Regions from separate parts of the Arthrobacter sp. GAS37 genome, predicted to be linked through region 1. Evidence: riboswitches for the same ligand, from Rfam matches in the RefSeq annotation. Region 1 holds a riboswitch; each other region holds the start of a gene.
The links. A riboswitch is a leader RNA that binds a small molecule or an ion and turns the genes downstream of it on or off. The one in region 1 is predicted to bind S-adenosylmethionine.
Positions count from the first base shown of each region.

Region 2: it holds a riboswitch for S-adenosylmethionine, as region 1 does, so the genes downstream of both, ABH924_RS11505 (DUF1737 domain-containing protein) here and ABH924_RS15435 (hypothetical protein) in region 1, are expected to answer to the same signal.
Region 3: it holds a riboswitch for S-adenosylmethionine, as region 1 does, so the genes downstream of both, ABH924_RS14550 (homoserine O-acetyltransferase) here and ABH924_RS15435 (hypothetical protein) in region 1, are expected to answer to the same signal.
Region 4: it holds a riboswitch for S-adenosylmethionine, as region 1 does, so the genes downstream of both, ABH924_RS00475 (aminotransferase class V-fold PLP-dependent enzyme) here and ABH924_RS15435 (hypothetical protein) in region 1, are expected to answer to the same signal.

Region 1 covers NZ_JBIYDB010000019.1:34,393-39,620, reverse strand. The annotation lists gene ABH924_RS15455 (polysaccharide deacetylase) at 1-51, shown strand, start outside; gene ABH924_RS15450 (matrixin family metalloprotease) at 164-1,027, opposite strand; gene ABH924_RS15445 (VIT1/CCC1 family protein) at 1,131-2,294, opposite strand; gene ABH924_RS15440 (hypothetical protein) at 2,563-2,751, shown strand; gene ABH924_RS15435 (hypothetical protein) at 2,790-3,104, opposite strand; SAM riboswitch class IV at 3,119-3,238, opposite strand; gene ABH924_RS15430 (sodium:solute symporter) at 3,324-4,856, opposite strand; gene ABH924_RS15425 (helix-turn-helix domain-containing protein) at 5,160-5,228, shown strand, end outside.
Region 2 covers NZ_JBIYDB010000011.1:83,556-88,783, forward strand. The annotation lists gene ABH924_RS11500 (M55 family metallopeptidase) at 1-768, shown strand, start outside; SAM riboswitch class IV at 993-1,105, shown strand; gene ABH924_RS11505 (DUF1737 domain-containing protein) at 1,116-1,373, shown strand; gene ABH924_RS11510 (rhodanese-like domain-containing protein) at 1,370-1,780, shown strand; gene ABH924_RS11515 (O-succinylhomoserine sulfhydrylase) at 1,781-2,989, shown strand; gene ABH924_RS11520 (glutamate--cysteine ligase) at 2,999-4,243, opposite strand; gene ABH924_RS11525 (endonuclease domain-containing protein) at 4,488-5,228, shown strand, end outside.
Region 3 covers NZ_JBIYDB010000017.1:29,083-34,310, forward strand. The annotation lists gene ABH924_RS14545 (hypothetical protein) at 1-48, shown strand, start outside; gene ABH924_RS14550 (homoserine O-acetyltransferase) at 50-1,171, opposite strand; SAM riboswitch class IV at 1,185-1,300, opposite strand; gene ABH924_RS14555 (S8 family peptidase) at 1,536-3,902, shown strand; gene ABH924_RS14560 (bifunctional o-acetylhomoserine/o-acetylserine sulfhydrylase) at 3,963-5,228, opposite strand, start outside.
Region 4 covers NZ_JBIYDB010000001.1:97,726-102,953, reverse strand. The annotation lists gene ABH924_RS00480 (class I SAM-dependent methyltransferase) at 1-352, opposite strand, end outside; gene ABH924_RS00475 (aminotransferase class V-fold PLP-dependent enzyme) at 403-1,827, opposite strand; SAM riboswitch class IV at 1,863-1,975, opposite strand; gene hisN (histidinol-phosphatase) at 2,137-2,949, opposite strand; gene rsgA (ribosome small subunit-dependent GTPase A) at 3,041-4,156, opposite strand; gene aroA (3-phosphoshikimate 1-carboxyvinyltransferase) at 4,159-5,228, opposite strand, start outside.

The sequences.
Region 1 (5,228 bases):
GCAGGAGCCAGCTTCAAGCCTGCTCGGCTACTGGAAGCCATTCCCAGGTAGGTCAACCATTGAGCATGCTCAGCCTTGGCCTTGAGCAGTGGACATAGCACTGACATGTCCACTGCTTAGACCGAACGGAGGGCATGTCCCTTGGGGGAGGGCCTGAACTGGGCTAGAGATCGCTCCGGCACGGGGCGGTGTGGAGTTTGTAGAGTCCGTTCAGGTCCCCGGCTGCCAAACCATCGGGGGCGCCGATCTCCGGGTACATGAGCTGGATTGGATCTTCTACGTGGTCAAGGCCCACTACGTGGCCAAGTTCGTGTTGAATCACGGCGGAGACGTAATGGGCACCGCCGGAGACGCCCAGCAGTTCCGTGATTTGCGGGGCGTCCAGGTCCAGGCTTCCCGAGACGTAGCTCTTGGGTCCGGTGCCGAAGCTGTACATGGTGCTGCCGCCGGTTCCGATGACGGATCCTGCCAACGCCGGAGCCGCCTCGGGAGTGGTCCAGGAAATCAGCAGGGGCGCCCAACGATCTCCGTAGAGCGCGGGCTGGTACGGCTTGCGCTTCTCGGAAGGGTTTTCCGTGCTGGTCCCGTCGTCAACGAATTTGAGGCCTGTGGCGGCAGCGATCTTGGCGATGGCGTCGGCGATGAGCCCCTCGGATCCGGCCGGGGCGAGGGCGGCGTTGACCACGTAATGCAATGGCCGGCACGGAGAGTAGCCCACCGGCGTGCCGTCGGCGTTGGTCGCCAGGAACTTGTACGAGGTGCTGGCCACGGCAGGCTTGGCGGGGGAGCCGAGCGGGTGCCCGGCTTCTTCCAGGCCAGGCGGCGGGGTATCCGGCGCACGGGCCGCCTTTGGTGGCCCCTGCCCGGGAGCCGCGTCCTGCCCGGGGATGCTTGCCGTGGCGTGGGCGGAGGGAGCCAGGTTCGGAAGCAAACCGGTGATGCCAGGGCCGCCGCGGAGGAATCCACTGACAAGCACGGCTACGGCAGCGACGACCGCCACCACCATCAAGTTTCGGAACAGCGCCAGAACGGTACTGGCGCGCTTGGGCGGCGGGCCGCCGTCGTACCCGTAGTTTGAATGCAAGTCTTCCCCCAAGTCCCTGCGCCGGCGCCCCGCTGCGCCGGCGCTACTAACCGATGACTGCGCCGAAGACGAGTCCCAGCCCATACGTGGCCGCGGCCGCACCGAGCCCGATGGCAAGTTGCCGGAGGCCGCGGGTCAGCGGCGAGGTTCCGGACAACAAGCCGACGACGGCGCCGGTCGACAGAAGCGCGATGCCCACCAGCGTACCGGCCACAGCAAGCACCGCGAAGCCCGTCATGCCGAAGATGAACGGCAGGATGGGCACGATGGCGCCCGACGCGAAGAAGCAGAAGCTCGAGATTGCGGCGCCCCAGGCGGAACCTACGGCCTCGTGCTCGTTCACGGTTTCTTCCACTTCGGGGTGGAGCGAGAGGCTGGGATCGCAATCGCAGCTGTAGAGGCCCATGCGTTCGGCGGCCCGGTGTTCGGCGGCTTCCCGGGACATGCCCCGGGCCAGATACACGAGGACCAGCTCATTGTGCTCGATGTCCAGGGCCGGGGCTGCGGTCAGCGTGGCCTGGGTGGGTCGGGTGGCCTTGAGGAGCTCGAGCTGCGAGCGGACCGAGACATACTCGCCGGCACCCATGGACAGCGCGCCCGCCAAAAGGCCGGCGATGCCGCTGAACAGGACCACGGCCGCGGGAACGCCGGTGGCCGCCATGCCCATCACGAGGGAAAGGTTGCTGACCAGGCCATCGTTGGCGCCGAATACGGCCGCGCGGAAGGTACCGGACAACCTGTTGCGGCCGCGCGTCGCGAGGCCGCGGACTACTTCTTCGTGGATCTGTTCGTCGGCCGCCATGGCGCGGGTCGCTGCTGGATCCTTCGCGTAAGGCGAGCGGCCTTCAGCCCGTTGGGCGAGGGCCAACACGAACACTGATCCGAAGTTCCGGGCCAGGAAGCCGAGCATTTGGCTCCGGACCGAGGCCGCCTTCGGCATGCCGGCATGTTCGCCGAGGACCCTGAGCCAGTGTGCCTCATGGCGGCCCTCAGCCTCAGCGAGGGCCAAAAGGATTTCGCGTTCCTCGCCGTCCCGGCGCTGCGCCAGTTCGCGGTACACGGCGGCCTCGGCCCGCTCGTCCGCCAAGTACTGCCGCCAGCGCTTGATGTCCGACGACGACGGGGTAGTCTTGGTGGCTGCTGCGTCTTGCGATGGACTGCTTGAGTCCGAGGGATTGCCTGAATGCGAGGGTTTTGTGTGCGGTTGCACCGGGACTCCTGGGTTGCTGGGGCGGGCTTCATCGCCTCATTGCAGCTCCACTTTATCGCCAATTTCCGCGGCTTTTCGGCTGGCAATCCTTACTGGATATTTTAGGCGCGCCTCAAAAACCGGGAGACTCGCGGGAGGCCTTGACCGCCGCAGGGGGCAGTGCTGGGATGGATGAACAGGGTCCACGAATTGGCGGGGTAGCGTGATGACCGGCTGCCTCATATGCCTGTGCGATGGGCTCAGCGGCACGTCGAACGGAGGTTGCACCATGGACAGCACCGAAACCCACGCCCGCCACCCCGACCGTCCCACGGTCGAGGCCGATCCCGCCTATGACTACAACGAGGACCTGGCGGTGGACGAGGACTGGGAGGACCAATCCGAGGTTCTTGACGACGATGAACGGCCGGTTGGGCTCGATGCCGACGAACACCGTGAGGTTGAAGAGATCGAATAACCCCGACCCGCTGAACCCGACGTGCTAAGCCCTGGTAGCTAGAACGCGCTCAGGATGAAGTGCCTCTGCACGCCCGCCCGGTGCCCGGTTGCCGCCACCGTAAGGGTGAGTTTCCGTGTCGCGGGGAACCAGCGCGCGGGCTGGACTGCTTTTGAGAGCGCTTCGGTGATGAGCCGGGGCTCATGATGCCAATAGCGTTCCAGGTTTCCGTCCACCACGAACGTGATGGAGCCTTGGGAGAGGTCGACGCCGGGAATCACCCGGACGAACTCGTCCACCCGCCGGGGGCGGGGCAACAAGAGGGTGCCGGAGTGGGTGGTGCGGTCGGCTGTGGCGCCGTTTTCGAAAGGCATGGCCTTCTCCTGTGGAGTTGCTCTTGCCCGTTCGGTTGTCTCTGGTCCGAGCCGGGCCGCTTCTTCATCCGAACCACCCGTGAACATGGGGTTGGCGTGTGGCAAGTCGGAGCTTTGCACCACATCTCTTGAAGCTCTTCCTACTGTACATGCAGCAGCGGCGCCGCACCCTCTCAAGGAGAAGGTGCGGCGCCGCCGTCGTACTCAGCTTGCTGAAGCTTAGTGGCTGGCCACCGGGTGGGGTTCCAAGGGGAGTTCCTCCACGGCCGCCCCGGCAACGCGGCGGTCCCATGCTTCGCGGACCGCGGGCTCGGTTGGCGGCGTCAGGAGGGAGACCACAACGTAGACCAGGAGCGAGGCGCCGAGGCCCCAGTAGATGGGATCGTTGGCGTAGACGCCGTCTTCGCTGGGGATGATTCCCGTGGCGTAAGCGATCAGCAGGCCCAGCGTCAGTATGGACCCGACCGCCATGGACCAAGCCGCGGCAATACCGGTGCCACGCTTCCAGACCAAGCCACCGAGGATAGCAACCAGCAGGCCGCCCACCAGGATGTCGTAGGCGATGGTCAGGGCCACGACGACGTCTTGCGCCGCCATGGAGATCAGCACGGCTACGATGCCCAGGCCAAGGACCCAGTACCGGTTGGCCTTGACGTCGTGCTCGGGGTTTTCGGTGTCGTCGGTGTTGATCGTCTTGCCGAACCAGCTGGCCACGAACGGGACCACGTCGGCGCGGGCAACGGTGGCTGCGGCGATGAGGGCTCCGGACGCGGTGGACATCATGGCCGCGACTGCCGCGGCCATGACGAGGCCGCCGATGCCGATCGGCAGGATGTGGGTGGCTACCTCGGCGTAGACAACGTCCTTGCCAAGGGCCTTGACGTCGATGTTGGGCAGGGCAACGCGGGCGGCAAGGCCGATCAAAGCGCCGGCGACGCCGTACAGGACGCAGTAGATACCGGCAGTGGCGCCGCCCCAACGGGCCACCTTGGGGGTCTTGGCAGTGAAGACGCGCTGCCAGATGTCCTGGCCGATCAGCAAGCCCAGGGTGTAGACCACGAAGTACGTGATGATCGTCTGGGCTCCGATGCCGTCCAACTGGAAGAAGCTGGCGTCAACACGGGCACGGATGCCGTCGAAGCCGCCGGCGGCGTTGAGGACGAACGGGAGCATGAGGAAGAAGATGCCCACCGTCTTGATGATGAACTGCACCTGGTCGGCGAGGGTGATGGACCACATGCCGCCGATGGTGGAGTAGACCAAGACGATGGCGCCGCCGACGGCGATGGCGAGCCAGCGCTCCCAGCCGAAGAGGACGACGAAGATGGTGGCGTAGGCGCCCGTCGACGTGGCGCACAACATGAGGGTGTAGGCCAGCATGACGATGCCGGAGGTCTGCGTGGCGCGCTGGCCGTAACGCAGGCTCAGCATCTGGGAGACCGTGTAGATCTTCAACCGCTGGATGGTGCCGGCGAAAAGCAGGCTCAGGAGGAGGACGCCCGAACCGATGGCGACTACCAGCCACATGCCGGAGATGCCGAACTTGTAGCCGAGGCCGACGCCGCCAACCGTCGATGCGCCGCCGAGGACGACGGCGGCCATGGTGCCGGTGTAGAGCATCGGACCGAGGCGGCGCCCTGCCACCAGGAAGTCGCTGTTGTTCTTGGTGCGCGACTTGCCCCACCAGCCGAAGGCCAGCATGGCGAGCAAATACACCACCACGATCGCAATATTGATGAACGAAGAGTCCACGGTCGGCTCCTGAAAGTGATGCGCAGAGTTCCTGGGGATTCCGACGCCGGTCCGCTGGGTTTCGTTGCGGGTCGCGGAAGGTCTCTGCGCGGGTGATTGGGGAGAGTAGCCTGTGATGTATGCCTCACAAGCAACACTTGTTGCCTATGAGGATACGTAGTGATGCGAGTAACAGTCAAGGCGCTGCTTTGCGCAGCGGACTCATCGGCGGACCTCTAGCTAGCCAAAGGCCCTGCCACGCGGGCGATCCGGCTACTATTGCTGCAATGACAGGGCCGCATAAACGGCCTGAAAGGTTCGTGAATGAAGGCTCTCCCCGTTGAACCGAGCAACGTCCCCGTTGCCATCGGTTCCAGAATCCGTGCCGCACGC
Region 2 (5,228 bases), on a different contig from region 1:
GGCTATCCACGTGCGCAAGAATTGATGACGCTCGAGGCGAACGCCGCAATCGCGGGTGCCTTCGACGGGGGTGCGGATGAGGTTGTCATCAACGATTCGCACGGCACAATGGACAACCTGATTCACGAGCTTCTCGACCCCCGGGCCATCGTCGTGTTCGGCAGTCCGAAGGCACAGTGCATGGCCGAGGGACTCACCGCGGATTGCGACGTCGCCTTGTTCATCGGCTATCACGCCCCCGCAGGAGAATACGGCGTGCTTGCGCACACCTTTTCGAGCCACTTCACGGAGGTACGGGTGAACGGCGCGGTGGTCTCGGAGGCCGAGGTCAACGCCATGTATGCGACCTCGCTCGGTGTACCCGTCGGGCTCGTCAGCGGCGATGACGTGATCTGCCGTATCGCACGGGAGCAGTTCGCGGGAGTCGAGGTAGTCGAGGTCAAAGTCGCGCACGGCTACACTTCCACCGCATCGGTTGCGCCTTCCGTGGCTCGCGACGCCATTCGCGAAGCCGCGGCGCGCGTCGTCCGTAACGCGGCAACTCTCACCGTTCCGGAACTGCCGACACAGTTCACGGTTGCTGTGGATATGCCGACGGCAAACGCCGCCGAGCTTGCAATGTCGATTCCGGGTGCGCGACGCACGAGCGACCGCTCGGTCGAATGCACGGTAGCGGATGCTGGCCAAGTGCTCGGACTGATCGTCGTGTTTTATGAACTCGCGGCGAGCGCCATGAACGCGAAGACAGCACTCTTCATGCGGCGTTAGCTAATCACGCCCTTCCCCACTGGCTCCCAGCCTTCCCAAGCTCAGCCCGGGGCCCTCGCCAGCGTGGGCCCACCCACTGGCTCCCAGCCTTCGCAAGCTCAACCCGGGGCCCTCGCCAGCGTGGGCCCACCCACGGGCGTGGGCCCCGCCGACTGCCGTCCGGTTACGGAACATGACGACGGCCGGTGATGCAGGCCGCCGTCGTGGATGTTATTTTCTTCTTGAGTAATGAGCACCAGCGCGAAGCCCTGACTTGCTGGTCGGCAACCCTCTCTCCGGCGGGGTGCCTCAGGTGACTACTCGGCGTATCGACACTTTCGAACTGCAAGCGTGACTGAGGAGCACCAATGCCTGAACCCACCGAAGAAAAACTCTCCTACCGTCTCATCACGGGCCCTGACACCAAGGAATTCTGCGAGCGGATCTCCACCGCCCTCGCGGAGGGATACGTGTTGCACGGGAGCCCGTCCGCGACCTTCAACGGCACCGACGTGATCGTGGCACAGGCCATCGTCCTGCCCGCGGCGATCGCGAGCGCGGATGCCGCCGTTGCCAATGCGGTGGACCAGCTTGACGAAGAGTTCGACGGCGAGGGCCACGCATGAGCTACGCAGGCGACCTCAGCCCGCACGACGCTTGGGCCAAGCTCGAGCAAGGCGCCATCCTCGTGGACGTCCGCACCGAAGGCGAGTGGGCACACATCGGGATCCCTGATACCAAAGCCACGGAAAACGATCCCCTGTTCATCCAGTGGAACCTGGCCGGCGGCATCCCCAACACGCGTTTCATCGAAGAACTGACGCAACAGGCTCCGGAGACGGACGGCACCGAGCTGGTCTTCCTCTGCCGCTCCGGCCAGCGTTCCATCGCCGCCGCGATCGCCGCAACCCAGGCCGGCTACACCGCCTACAACGTCCTCGAGGGCTTTGAGGGCGAACCGGACCGCTACGGCGAGCGAACCGTGAACGGCTGGAAAAACCGTGGACTTCCGACGAACCTGGGGAACATCTAAGTGACTTTCAATCCTGACGCCGCCGGCTGGAGCCCTGATACCCAGGCAGTCCGCGGCGGTCTTGACCGCACCAACTTCCAAGAAACGTCCGAGGCCGTCTTCCTGAACTCCGGATTCGTCTATGAGTCCGCCGCAGCCGCAGAGCGCGCATTCACGGGCGAGGACGAGCGCTTCGTCTACTCCCGTTACGGCAACCCCTCCGTAGCCACCTTCCAGGAGCGCCTCCGCCTGTTGGAAGGCACCGAAGCGTGCTTCGCGACGGCGTCGGGCATGTCTGCTGTCTTCACCGCCCTCGGTGCGTTGCTGGCTGCTGGTGACCGCGTGGTCGCCGCCCGCTCGCTCTTCGGTTCCTGTTTCGTGATCCTCAACGAGATCCTGCCGCGCTGGGGCGTCGAGACCGTCTTCGTCGACGGACCGGACCTGGACCAGTGGCGTGCCGCGTTGTCCGAGCCGACAACGGCAGTCTTCTTCGAGTCGCCGTCGAACCCCATGCAGGAAATCGTGGACATCGCGGCGGTGAGCGAGCTCGCTCACGCGGCGGGCGCCACCGTCGTCGTCGACAACGTCTTTGCCACTCCCCTGCTGCAGCGCTGCGGCGATCTCGGCGCAGACGTGATTGTCTACTCGGGCACCAAGCACATCGATGGCCAAGGCCGGGTCCTGGGCGGAGCGATCCTGGGCACCAAGGAGTTCATCGACGGTCCCGTCAAGCAGCTCATGCGGCACACCGGTCCGTCGCTTTCCGCGTTCAACGCCTGGGTCCTGACCAAAGGCCTGGAGACCATGGCGCTGCGCGTCAACCACTCCTCGGCGTCTGCGTTGCGGATCGCCGAATGGCTTGAGGATCAGCCGGCCATCAGTTGGGTCAAGTACCCGTTGCTGAAGTCGCACCCGCAGTACGAGCTGGCCGCGAAGCAAATGAAGGCCGGCGGAACGGTGCTCACCTTTGAGCTGCTCCCCTCTGCGGGGCGATCGGCGAAAGAGGCCGCCTTCGCGCTGCTGGACGGTCTCGCCGTCATCGACATCTCGAACAACCTCGGCGACTCAAAGTCCCTCATCACCCACCCCGCCACCACCACGCACCGCGCCATGGGTCCGGAAGGCCGCGCGGCCATTGGCCTGAGCGACGGCGTCGTGCGGCTTTCGGTGGGGCTGGAGGATGTGGGCGACCTCATCGGGGACCTGGAGCGGGCCCTCAAGCAGGTCTAGCCCGGCGGGTTAACCCGGCGCTTCGCGCCAGTCCTGGCGCACCCAGGTGAGGACGGGCTGCGGCTTGGTGTCGCTCTCGTCCCTCTCCGAGCGCATCGTGATCTGAACGGCGTGCTCGACGACGGCGGCCAACCCGGCGGCGTCGGGCGCGCCCCCGTTGGTCTCGCTCCAGCGCCCGGCAACACCACGCTGTTCGATAGCGCCGTTGCCGCGGCCCAGGATGGCTGCCACGCCGGTCTGGACCAAGTCGAATTCACCCTGTTCGGCGAGCACAGGTTCCAGATACTCCACCAACGACCAGACGACGTCCGCGGCGGGCTCCGGGCGGAAGGTTCCGAAGTCCAGCAGTTCGGTGCGGAGTCCAAAGTTGCTTGCCTGCCAGGACGCCATCCGCAAAAGCGCCGTAGGCACGGCCGCCGGCTCTATTCCGGCATGGTACTCACGAACAGAAGTCTCAACCAAGGCCCTGACGAGCACCGCGATGAGCGCCGCATCCTCGGCCCGGAGGCAGACATCGGCCACCCGGACCTCCACGGTGGGAACGTGCCGCGACAGCCTGGCGTCGAAGTAAACCATCCCCTCGTCCAGCAACACTCCCGTTTCGATGAGCCTCGAGACAACTCGCCGGTAGGAAGCCAAGGAACCGAAGATGGCTGACGGCCCCGACGACGGCCAGCGGTTCCACGCCTGCGTCCGGTAGCTCTCAAAACCCGTAGCCAGGCCCCGCCAGTACGGCGAATTGGCGCTGATCGCGGTGAAGACAGCGAGCTTGTCCCGGATGCGGTCCAGGACCATCACGCCTTCCTCGGGGGACTCGATCGAAGTGTGGACGTGGAATCCGCACGTGAGCTGTTCGTGCGCGGTGATGCCGAAGCGTTCGAGCATGATGGCGTACCGGGGATCCGGAGTGGTGTGCAATGCGGCGTCCACCGGTGATGTGGCCAACGCGGCGATCCTTGCGCCGTGGCGCCGTGCGGCGTGGCTCGCGAGGCCCCGGGCCCTGCGGATCTGGTGCAGGAGCTCGGCGTAGCTGCGGCATGGCCGGGTCTGGGTTTCGATCTGTTCAAGCTTGAGCTCGTGGCTTAGGCCGGTATCAGGGCCGTCGATCTCTTCAAGGGGCGGACCGGCTTCGGGGCCGTCCTGGGCCGGGCCGTCGTTGGCGGGCCCCGAGAGGAGCGCGTCGGCAAGGGCGAGCGGCTCGCCGGTCACGGGATCGACGATCAGCAATTCCTCTTCCACACCAAAAGTGCGCACGGATCAATTGTGCGCCATGGCAGCCTCGCCAAGACAGCTCGGGATTTTGCGGCCCCCCCCGAAGGATTCTGCTGGATCATTCTGCTGGATGAACTTCCGAGGCGCGCGATTCCGTGACCGGTCCCTCAGCTGCGGCGAATCATCGTGCGAAATCCGACGCCGGACCGCTCCTCCACAGCCCGGTCTGTCCACATAGAGTCATTTCCCGGGCCAAAGAGGGCCGGAATCGTGGCTAGCTCGATCCATGGACCCGTTGGAATTCTTGAAATCGCTCGGCGGAGTAGCCCGGGTTGGCTTGCTACGCCGGGAGGGCTACTCCGAGCGCGCTGTGCGCGGATTGGCTTCTGCCGGAGCTGTCCAACCGCGCAAAGGTGTCTGGGCCTTACCGGACGCGGACCCCGAATTTCTGCAGGCCATCATCGACAATTCACTCCTGACCTGCGCATCCAGCGCCTCCCGTTACCAGCTTTGGCTCAAGGACCGGCCGGGGAGCCCACATCTGGTCAGCAAACATCACCGCGGCCGACACTTCGCCAGGCATGGCCGCCTTCGATTCGAACCGGACCAAAATCTGCCCATCGCTAGCCTTGAGGACACCGTTATTCACGGACTGACATGCCTCAGCGAAGTAGACGCCATAGCCATGGCGCAGTCTGCCATCCAGCATCACGGTGTACCAAGGGCCGTTCTTGAGTCCGAATTGACTGCAAAATACTACGGAGCCGCCCGGATGCGCCTGGCAAAGGCTGACGGTTTGTCGGAGTCGGTACCAGAGATCAGCGCGCGACTCCTATTCGAATCAGCGGGGTTCAAGTTCCGCCGCCAAGTCCAGATCGCCTGCGTCGGGCGGGTGGACTTCCTGATCGAAGGCTGGCTCGTTGTTGAGATCAACGGCTTCCAATTCCACGGTTCACGCGAAGCCTGGCGCAGGGACATGAGCCGGTCCAACGTCGCGCAAACCCAGGGTTACGCGGTGTTGAGCTAC
Region 3 (5,228 bases), on a different contig from region 1:
GCCATGGAGGACTACATGAAGCTCCGCCAGGAGATCATGAACGGCTGATTCAGCCGAAGAAGGCCTCTCGCAGCTGGGGACCGAGCTGTCCGATCTCGGTGAGGAACCCGTCGTGCCCGATCGGCGCCTCGATTACGTGAACCGGGACCTCTCCGGGCAAGGCCTTGGCCAGCTCGTGGGATTGTTCCGGGAAGTAGAGGCGGTCCGAGTCCACTGAGGCAATGAAGAATTTTGCAGTTGCCACGGACAGCGCCTCCTCCAAGGAGCCCCGGCCGCGGGTGATGTCGTGGCTCATGAGGGCCTCGGTGATGGCGATGTAGCTGTTGGCGTCGAAGCGCTGGACCAGTTTGCTTCCCTGGTGGTCGAGGTAGCTCTCCACCTGGTAGCGGCCCCGGTCCCCCAACGCGGCAGCCTGAAGGGGTGTCTCGCCGCCTTGGGCGTTCCGGCCGAAGCGGAAGTCCAGTTCATCCGCCGAACGATAGGTGATGTGGGCGATCCGCCGGGCCAGGGCCAACCCCGCCTCGGGCGCGGCCTGGCCATAGTAGTCCCCGCTGTTGAAGTCGGCGTCCTGCCGGATGGCGAGCGTCTGGGCCTGCGCAAAGGCGATCTGCTCGGCAGTGCTGTACGCCCCGATCGAAATCACGGCGCATCGTTTGACGCGGTCCGGATAGCTGACGGCCCATTCAAGTGCGCGTGCACCACCCATGGACCCGCCGACGACGGTGTGCCAGCTGCGGATCCCCAAAGCGTCGGCCAGCCGGGCTTCGGCGACGGTGCTGTCCCGCAGGGTCACGAGCGGGAAGCGGGAGCCCCACGGTCTGCCGTCAGGAGCGCTCGACGACGGCCCGGTGCTGCCGTAGCAGCCTCCCACGATGTTGACGGAGACCACGAAGTAGCGGTCCGTGTCGATGGTGGCGCCGGGACCAACGAGTTGCTCCCACCAGCCTTCTTCATCGCTCTCGCCACGGGCCACATGGGTGCTGCCGGTCAGGGCGTGTTCCACCAGGACAGCGTTGGAGGCGTCTGCGTTGAGCCGCCCCCACGTCTCGTACGCGAGGACGACCTCCGGCAGGAAACCCCCGGCCTCCAGCTCGAGTCCGCCCACGGAAACATACTTGAGGGTTCCGTCCGGGGTACCGGAAAGGGGTATGGCTGTTGCAGCAATTGTCATTCGTTGACACCTCACATCGCGCTTGCCCGCCGCCAATACAGCGAAGGGCCAGGTCTTCACCCGGGGCACCCCGCCGCGAATGGAGGGTTGCCGGCCAGCAAGCCGGGGCTGTCACTGGCACTCATGACCTATAGGAAGAGTCTAGGAAAACCGGACCCCTTCTGACGAAGATTATGACATCTTTGTGACACTCGGCCGCGTTTTGTTCACGAAGCAGGGGCTGCGGACGTCTGAAATTGAAGAGACGGGTGATGCCTGTGTGACTGGAGATAGAATTGGGCGCAGCAGTCTGCGTTTTCATTGCATCCGCATTGTGCGCCCGTTCTTGCGCCCGCGGCCCTGCGTCACAGGAAGATTGAAGCTCGTGAAAAAGCCATTCGGCGTCGTTCCGATAGCCCTGTTCATGCTGGTATCAGGTTTCACTGTGGGAGTGCCGCTGCCGGCGCATGCCGACACAACTCCGGCAGCTGGCGAAGACCGATACGTGGTCCACTACGCCGACGGCGCGGACGTTGCCGGCAAGACCGCGGAGCTGCGCTCGCAAGGAGTCGCGGTGGACAAGACGTTCACGCATGCCGTGAAGGCCGCAGTCGTCACGGCGACGCCCGCCAAGGCCGCTGCGTTGGCGAAGTCGAGCCACGTGGCGTCGGTCGAGCGGGACACCCCGGTGCGGATTTCGGACACTCAGCAGCCTGCCCCCTCTTGGGGCCTTGACCGGATCGACCAGCGCGCACTTCCTTTGGATGGAAGCTACACACCGCCGTCGAGCGGTGGGGGTGTGTCCGTCTACGTCGTGGACACCGGGATCTATTCCGCCAACACGGATTTCAGCGGCCGCATCCTCCCCGGATTTGCCGGCGTCACCCCCGACGACGGCCATGGCACCGAGGACTGCAACGGCCACGGAACCCACGTTTCCGGGACTATCGCCGGGACCAAGTACGGCGTCGCCAAGTCTGCAAACATCGTCCCTGTCCGGGTGCTCGGATGCAATGGCTCGGGCTACTCATCCGATGTCATTGCCGGGCTGGACTGGATTGTCGCGAATCACCAAGCCGGAACCCCCGCCGTGGCCAACCTCAGCCTGAGCGCGGACGCGATAGACACAACCGTCGACGCGGCAGTTCAGGGCGTCATCGATCACGGCGTCAGCGTGACCCTGGCAGCGGGCAACCAAGGCCAAAAGGGCTTGCCGGCCGCCGATGCATGCAATAGTTCTCCCGGACGCGTGCCGGCGGCTCTGACAGTGGCCGCCTCCGATATGTCAGATCACCAAGCATCGTTCTCCAACTACGGCCCTTGTGTGGATCTCTACGCGCCGGGCGTCAGTATCGTTTCTGATTGGATTACCTCGCCCACCGCAACGGCCACCTTGAGCGGAACCTCCATGGCCTCTCCGCATGTGGCAGGAGCTGCCGCGATGCTCCTCTCCATGCATCCATCGTGGAGCCCTGCGCAGGTCTCGGCAACGCTGACGGTCGGCTCAACGGCCGGAATAGTTCAGTCGACTGGGAACTGCATGCCAAACCGGCTGCTTTACGTCAGCGCTTCGCTCTTTTCTCCATCACAGGACCCTTTGGGCGGTTTTGCGGCTACGACCCCTTGCAGGCAGCTTGACACGCGAGACGGGACCGGTGGTGTCAACGGGCCGGTCGCCCCCGGACAGACCATAAGCGTCAAGGTTGCCGGACGCGGCGGCCTCCCAGCTACCGGAGTTTCCGCTGTCGCAATGAACATCACAGTGGCCAACCCGACGTCGAATGGCTTCATCACCGCCTACGCAGGCGGAACCAATCGGCCGGCGACCTCGAACCTGAATTTTGCTCCCGGGCAGATCGTCCCGAATTTCGCGATCACGCCGGTCGGGTCCGACGGAACGATTTCCTTCACGAATAGCTCCAACGGCACGGTCCAACTCATCGCCGACATCACCGGCTACTACCTCACCGCTGGCGCATCACCCGCTCCCGGGACGTTCTCCGCCCAGGCTCCGTTCCGGCAACTGGATACCCGGAACGGTGTCGGCGGCGTCACCGGACCGGTCGCGCCGGGGCAAACCATCAGGGTCCGCGTCACCGGGCAGGGTGGCATTCCCTCTTCCGGGGTTTCCGCGGTCGCGATGAACATCACGGTGGCCAATCCGTCGTCGTTCGGCTTCATCACTGCGTACGCGGGCGGGACTCCGCGACCGAACGCCTCGAACGTGAATTACGCGACGGGACAGATCGTCCCGAACTTCGCCATCACGCCCGTCGCTCCCGACGGGACGATTTCATTCACGAACACCTCCGGCGGAACCGTCCAGATCATTGCCGATACCTCGGGCTATTACCTTGCAGGCATACCGTCAACTGCCGGCGCGTTTTCCGCCCAGATCCCGTTCCGGCAATTGGACACCCGTGACGGAACCGGCGGATTCCACGGACCGGTCGCCCCCGGGCAGACCATCAGCGTCAAGGTCACCGGCCGTGGCGGCGTCCAAGCATCCGGCGTCTCCGCGGTCGCGATGAACATCACCGTGGCCAATCCGTCGTCGTTCGGCTTCATCACCGCCTACGCCGGAGGAAGCACGCAACCTGGTACCTCGAACGTGAACTTCGCGACGGGACAGATCATCCCGAACTTCGCCATTACGCCCGTTGCTCCCGATGGCACCATTACCTTCACCAACAACTCCAACGGCACAGTGGAGCTCCTCGCCGACACTTCCGGGTACTTCCTCGCTGGTTAAGCGAGAGACGGGGCGCCCCCAGGAGTGGGCGCCCCGTCATTGAACGAACCGGCAATGCGTCTAGGCGCCCTTGGCCGCCCGGAATCCTGACTCGAGGTCCGCGAGGATGTCGTCGATGTGCTCGATCCCGACGGACAGCCGCACCAGGCCCGGGGTCACTCCGGCCACGGCCTGCTGTTCCGGGGTCAGCTGGCTGTGTGTCGTGGACGCGGGGTGGATAACCAAGGAACGGACGTCGCCGATGTTTGCCACGTGCGAATGCAGCTCCAAGGCGTCTACGAAGCGTTTGCCGGCGTCGATCCCGCCGCGGATGGTGAAGGACACCACGGCGCCAGTGCCCCGGGGTCCGTACTTCCGCCCGCGTTCGAACCACGGACTGGAAGGCAGCCCCGCGTACGCGACCGATTCAACGTCGTCGCGCCCTTCGAGCCATTGCGCCACTTTAGTGGCGTTGCCCACGTGGCGTTCCACCCGCAGGCTGAGGGTTTCGATTCCTTGGGAGATCAGGAAAGCGTTGAACGGGGATACTGCCGAGCCGAGGTCGCGCAGAAGCTGGACCCGGGCCTTGAGGATGTAGGAGAGGTTCGCGCCGAGGGCACCGTCCTTGCCGAGGTCGCGGGCATAGACCAGGCCGTTGTAGCTGGGGTCCGGAGTGTTGAAGTTGGGGAACCGCTCGGGGTCCTTGCCGAAATCGAAGTTGCCGGAGTCCACGATGACACCGGCTATGGCAGATCCGTGCCCGCCCAGGTACTTGGTGGCCGAATGCACCACGATGTCCGCGCCCCACTCGATGGGCCGGATCAGGTAGGGCGTGGCGAGGGTGTTGTCGACGACGAGCGGGACTCCGGCCTCGTGCGCGATGCGGGAGACGCCCTCGATGTCCAAAACGTCCTGGCGGGGGTTCGAGACGACTTCGGCGAAGAACAGCTTGGTATTTGGCTGCACGGCGTCGCGCCAGTGGTCGAGGTTGTCCGGGTCCTCGACGAAGGTGACCGAGATTCCGAATTTCTTCAGCGTGTGGGCGAGCAGGTTGTAGGTGCCGCCGTAGAGGCTCGGACTGGCGACCACGTGGTCACCCGCCTCGGCGACGTTGAGGATGGCGAACGTTTCCGCGGCTTGGCCGGAGCTCAGCAGGAGCGCCGCCAGGCCACCCTCCAGGCTCGCTATGCGCTGTTCCACCGCATCCTGCGTGGGGTTGCCGATCCGGGTGTAGATGGGCGCCAACTCAGCCAGCGCAAAGCGGTTGGCCGCGCTTTCCGCGCTTGGAAAGACGAACGAGGTGGTCTGGTAGATGGGGAGTGCCCGGGCGCCGGTGGCGGCGTCCGG
Region 4 (5,228 bases), on a different contig from region 1:
TGACGACGTCGAATGCTGAGTCCGCCAGTCCAGTTGCCTCGGCCGTGCCCTCCAGGGCGACCACTTGTGGATGCGTTTTGCGCAGTTGGGTGAGCATGTCCGTGGAAGGGTCCACCGCGGATACAGCCAGCCCGCGCTCGACGAGGAGCGAGGTGAACTTTCCGGTGCCGGCGCCGATGTCTGCCGCGTCCCGCGCACCTTCAGGCAGCAGCCAGTCAGCCGAATCCGCAGGGTAGCCGGGCCGGACACGGTCATAGTGTTCTCCGCCGTCCTGGAAACTCCGGCCGAGTTCAAGGCGCCGCTCCTCATAGAGCTTGGGGCCGGCTGAGGTGCCTTTGGGTCGCGGGGCCACGCAGGAACTCCTTCGTAGGACAGGAAAAATACCCTACGAATCTACCGCAATCAGTCGGTGCTGCAGGGAGCGGCGCCCGCGGTCCCGGGAGTGTTGGGAGCCCACTCCGGGTAGCTTCGGTGGTCGTTCGCCGGGACCCACCGGCCGGCATCCACCACGTAGTCCCAGCCGAGGCCATTGCTCTTGAGCGCTTGGATGCCCGCGATGAGCCGGGTGGCGTCTTCCAAGCGCGAGCCCACGCCGAAACTGGCTCGAAGGGATCCGGAGGGAAGGCCGAGGCGCTTGAGCAGCGGGTGGGCGCAAAAGCGTCCGTCGCGCAGGCCAATGCCGTGCTCGGCCGCAAGGTAGGCCGCCACCAGTCCTGCGTCGTAGCCCTGGAGCGAGAAGTTCACGACGCCGATGGTGTCCTGGGGATCGGTGTCGCTGAAGATCTGGTGCACGGTCACGCCGTCGATTTGGTTGAGGCCCTCGACCAGATGCGAGCGGATGGCTGCCTCGTGGGCGTGCCATTCATCGTGGTCGAGGCTGGCAATGACCTGCGTGGCCCGGGCGAGGGTGGCCGCGCCGAGCACGTTCGGCGAGCCGCCTTCGTGCCTGGCCGGTCCCGTGGCCCAACTGACGGAATCGAGGCGCGCCTCGCGGACGGCGCCGCCTCCTGCCAGGTGCGGCGTGCCGGCGTCGAGCCAATCGGGGCGGCCCACCAGGACACCGGCGCCGAACGGTGCATAGAGCTTGTGCCCCGAGAAAACCAAGTAGTCGACATCCGCGGCGGCGATATCGATGCGGCGGTGCGGGGCGAGCTGGGCCGCGTCCACCACAATCCGCGCCCCGAATTCGTGGGCCAAGGCAGCGAGGTCCTTGATGGGCAGGATTTCGCCGGTCACGTTCGACGCGCCGGTGACAGCCAGGAGGCTGACGCCCCCGTGGGAGAGCGCCGTGCGGACATTGGACACGGTCTCGGACAACGTTCCCGCCGCAACGATGCTGCGGTGGGGGACGCCTTGCCACGGCAGGAGATTGGCGTGGTGCTCGATGTCCAGGTAAAGGACTTCGCCAAGGTGCCGACCGTCCTCGACCGGCAAGCAGCCGGCCAGCAGATTGAGCGAATCTGTGGTGTTGCGAGTGAAAATGACCGAATCGTCCGGCCGCCCGCCAACGAAGTCACGGACGATGTTGCGGGCGTTTTCGTAGACCGAGGTGCTGATCTGGGAGGCGTAGCCTGCGCCGCGGTGGACGCTCGCGTAGTACGGCAGGATCTCGTTGAGGTACGCGGAAACCACGGTCAGGGCAGGTGCGGACGCGCCGTAGTCGAGGTTGGCGTAGCGGATGTGGCCACCCTGGATCAAGGGTGCCTGCAACTCCGCGCCGGTGACCGCGGCAAGTGGGCGGGATGCCCGGGGCAGCGATTCACCGCGCTGCTGTGCGGATTCGTTGTGCTGCGAAAGAGCCGGGGAAGTAAATGTGGCTGTGCTCATTGGACCTCACTCAAGAGGGACCCCTGCGTACAGGGGGTCCGCGCTTGCCGCATCCGTTCCGGACCGGCCGGGTCGTCACCCGGGGCACCCCGCCGCGATGGAGGGTTGCCGGCCAGCAAACCGGGGTTTCGCGCTGGCACTCGTGACCTGTAAAGAGCCTAGGACACCGGCAAGGCTGGTTCCAAGGTGACCGGCGATTGTTAAGCGGATTATTACACCGCCGGAAAACTGTGCGTTCTGCCGAAGAAAAAGCAGCGGACGCCCCCAAAAGGGGGCGTCCGCCGTCGTTTGTTCAGTGAAGAGAGAGGACTAGAGCAGGTCGTCGAGCTCGGGGTTGAGCCTCTTGAGGACCTCCGAGTGCAGGATCGAGTTGGTAGCGACGGCGTTTCCGCCGAAGGGACCATCCGCGCCGTCGAGGGACGTGAAGCGTCCGCCGGCTTCCGTCACGATCGGCACCAAGGCCGCCATGTCGTAGACCTGGAGTTCCGGCTCCGCGGCGATGTCCACGGCGCCCTCGGCCACCAGGCAGTAGGACCAGAAATCACCGTACGCACGGCTGCGCCAGACATCGTTCTCGAGGCCCAGGAAGCTGTCCAGCGAACCATGCTGCTTCCACTCGGACAGCTCGGAGTAGGAAAGCGAGGCGTCTTCAAGCCGCGACACGTTGGAAACCTTCAGCCGGGTGGCTGCGGCCAGGGATCGGCCCATGTAGGCGCCCGAGCCCTTGGCCGCCCACCAACGCTTGCCGAGCGCCGGAGCGCTCACGAGCCCCACTACTACCTCGCCCTCGTCCACGAGGGCGATCAACGTAGCCCAGACGGGCACGCCGCGCACGAAGTTCTTGGTCCCGTCGATGGGATCGATGATCCAACGCCTCGAGCCGTGGCCCGTGCTGCCGAATTCTTCCCCGAGGACGGCGTCGCGGGGGCGGGAACGGGAGAGCTGCCCGCGGATAGCTTCCTCGGCGGCTTTGTCGGCATCGGTGACGGGGCTCAGGTCGGGTTTGGTCTCGACCTGGAGGTCCAGTGCCTTGAACCGCTCCATTGTCAGGGAATCGACGGAGTCGGCCAGGACGTGTGCCAGCCGCAGGTCGTCGTTGTAGCTCGAATCGGGTTGGGTCATGGTTCCAAACTACCGTCTATTCGCCGGTGAGCCGGGGAGGTAGGACGGCAAGCGCGCAGGTCGTTGACCGTGCTGTTAATTGACCGGGCTGTTAATTGACAGTGCCCAGTTCCTTCGCCTCTTGGGCTTCCATGCGCGGGTCCGCGCCAAGGAGCCGGCGCAACGACGCCAAGCGGGCCGGGCCTGCCTCGCCGGCGTGGCCGTCAGCGACCCAGGAATCCAGTCCGCAGCGAACCGCGGAGGCATCGTGCTTGCAGCCTCGCTCGCACATTTCCGTTCCAGGTTCCAGATCCGGGAAGGCATGCAGGATGCGGTCCGGGTTCACGTGGGCGAGGCCGAAGGAACGGATGCCGGGCGTATCGATGATCCAGCTGCCGCCGGGGGCGTCACTGAGCTTTAGTGCAAGCGCTGAGGACGAGGTATGGCGGCCCCGGCCCGTCACGGCGTTGACCCCGCCCGTGGCGCGTTCGGCGCCGGTGAGGGCATTCACCATGGTGGACTTCCCGACGCCGGAATGGCCCAGGAGCACGGTGACCTTGCCGTCGAGGTAGTCCCGCAATTGGCCGACGGCGTCGCCGTCGAGGCGGGCGGACAAGCCGTCGTCGGAACGGGCGTCGATGCCGGAAGCCCCTGCGTCGGCCGTCCGGCTGATGATGATGGGGAAACCCAGGCTCACATAGTTGGCAAGGAGTTCCGTCGGATCCTTGACGTCCGCTTTGGTAACGAGCAGCAGCGGCTCGATTCCGGCGTCGTACGCTGCCACCAAGGCGCGGTCGATGAATCCGGTGCGCGGCTCCGGGTTGGCGGCCGCAACCACCACCACGAGCTGGTCGGCGTTGGCGACGACGGCCCGTTCGATCGGATCCGTGTCATCGGCACTCCGCCGCAGGAGGGTCTTGCGCTCCTCGACGCGCACGAGGCGGGCGAGGGTGTCCGGGGCTCCGGACACATCGCCGACGAGGGCCACGAAGTCTCCGGGAACCACGGGGGAGCGTCTCAGCTCCCGGGCACGGGCGGCAATGACGATGCGCTCATTGTCCGAGCTTTCGCCCACTATCGCGGTGTAGCGGCCGCGGTCGACTGTGATGATGCGCCCGATCACGGCGTCGTCGTGGCTGGGGCGGTCCTTCGTGCGGGGGCGTGTGCCCTTCTTGTTGGGGCGGACCCGGACATCGGATTCGTCCCAGGAGCTTGCGTCGCGGGCCATCGTTAGTTGCTTGTCTCCGTTGAGCCGGTGCCCGCGACCGCTTGGCCGGCACTGAGCATCGATGCCCAGATTTGCGGAAATTCGGGCATGGTCTTGGAAGTCGTCGCGATGTCTTCAACCTGGACACCCTCGACGGCGAGCCCCAGGATGGCGCCCGCGGTAGCCATGCGGTGGTCGGCGTAGCTGTGCACGACGCCGGCGTGCAGCACCGCGGGCCGGATCACCAGGCCGTCGCTGGTTTCCTCGGCGTCGCCGCCGAGCCGGTTGATTTCCGCGACCAGCGCAGCAAGCCTGTCCGTTTCGTGTCCACGTAAATGCGCGATGCCAGTGAGGCGGGAAGGGCTGGTTGCCAGGGCGCACAATGCCGCCACCGTAGGGGCGAGTTCGCTGGTTTCGTCGAAGTCGGCGCCCAGGATCTCCGGTCCGCCGGTGACTGTCAGTGTGCCATTGTCCAGCGTGACAGTGGCACCCATGGTGGCGAGGATGTCCCGCCAGAGATCCCCGACTTGCGTGGTGTTGGCCGGCCAGTTGGGGATCCGGATAGTTCCCTTCGTCGCCAGCGCCGCGGCGAGGAAGGGACCCGCGTTGGAGAGATCCTGCTCGATCCTCTCGTCGAATGCCTGGATGGTACCGGGGGCGACGCGCCAATGGTTCGGCACGGAGTCATCCACCTGCACCCCGACGCCCCGGAGGACCGAGACGGTCATGTTGATGTGGTCGAGGCTCGGCACGGGCTTGCCGACATGCTCCAGGTGAAGGCCCTCATCGAAGCGTGCACCGACCAGCAACAGGGCGGAGACGAACTGCGACGAAGCGCTCGCATCGATCACCAAGTGGCCACCGCGGACAGAGCCGGTGCCGGAAACCTTGAACGGCAGGGAGCTCGCCGTGTGCCCGTCCAATGCGCTGACTTCCACTCCGAGTGTCCGGAGGGCTTCGATGATCGTGCCCATGGGACGTTGGCGTGCGTGCGGATCGCCGTCGAACACGGACGCGCCGTTGCGGAGGGCCGCGAGCGGCGGCACAAACCGCATGACCGTGCCGGCCAGGCCACAGTCGATGGCGGTCTCCG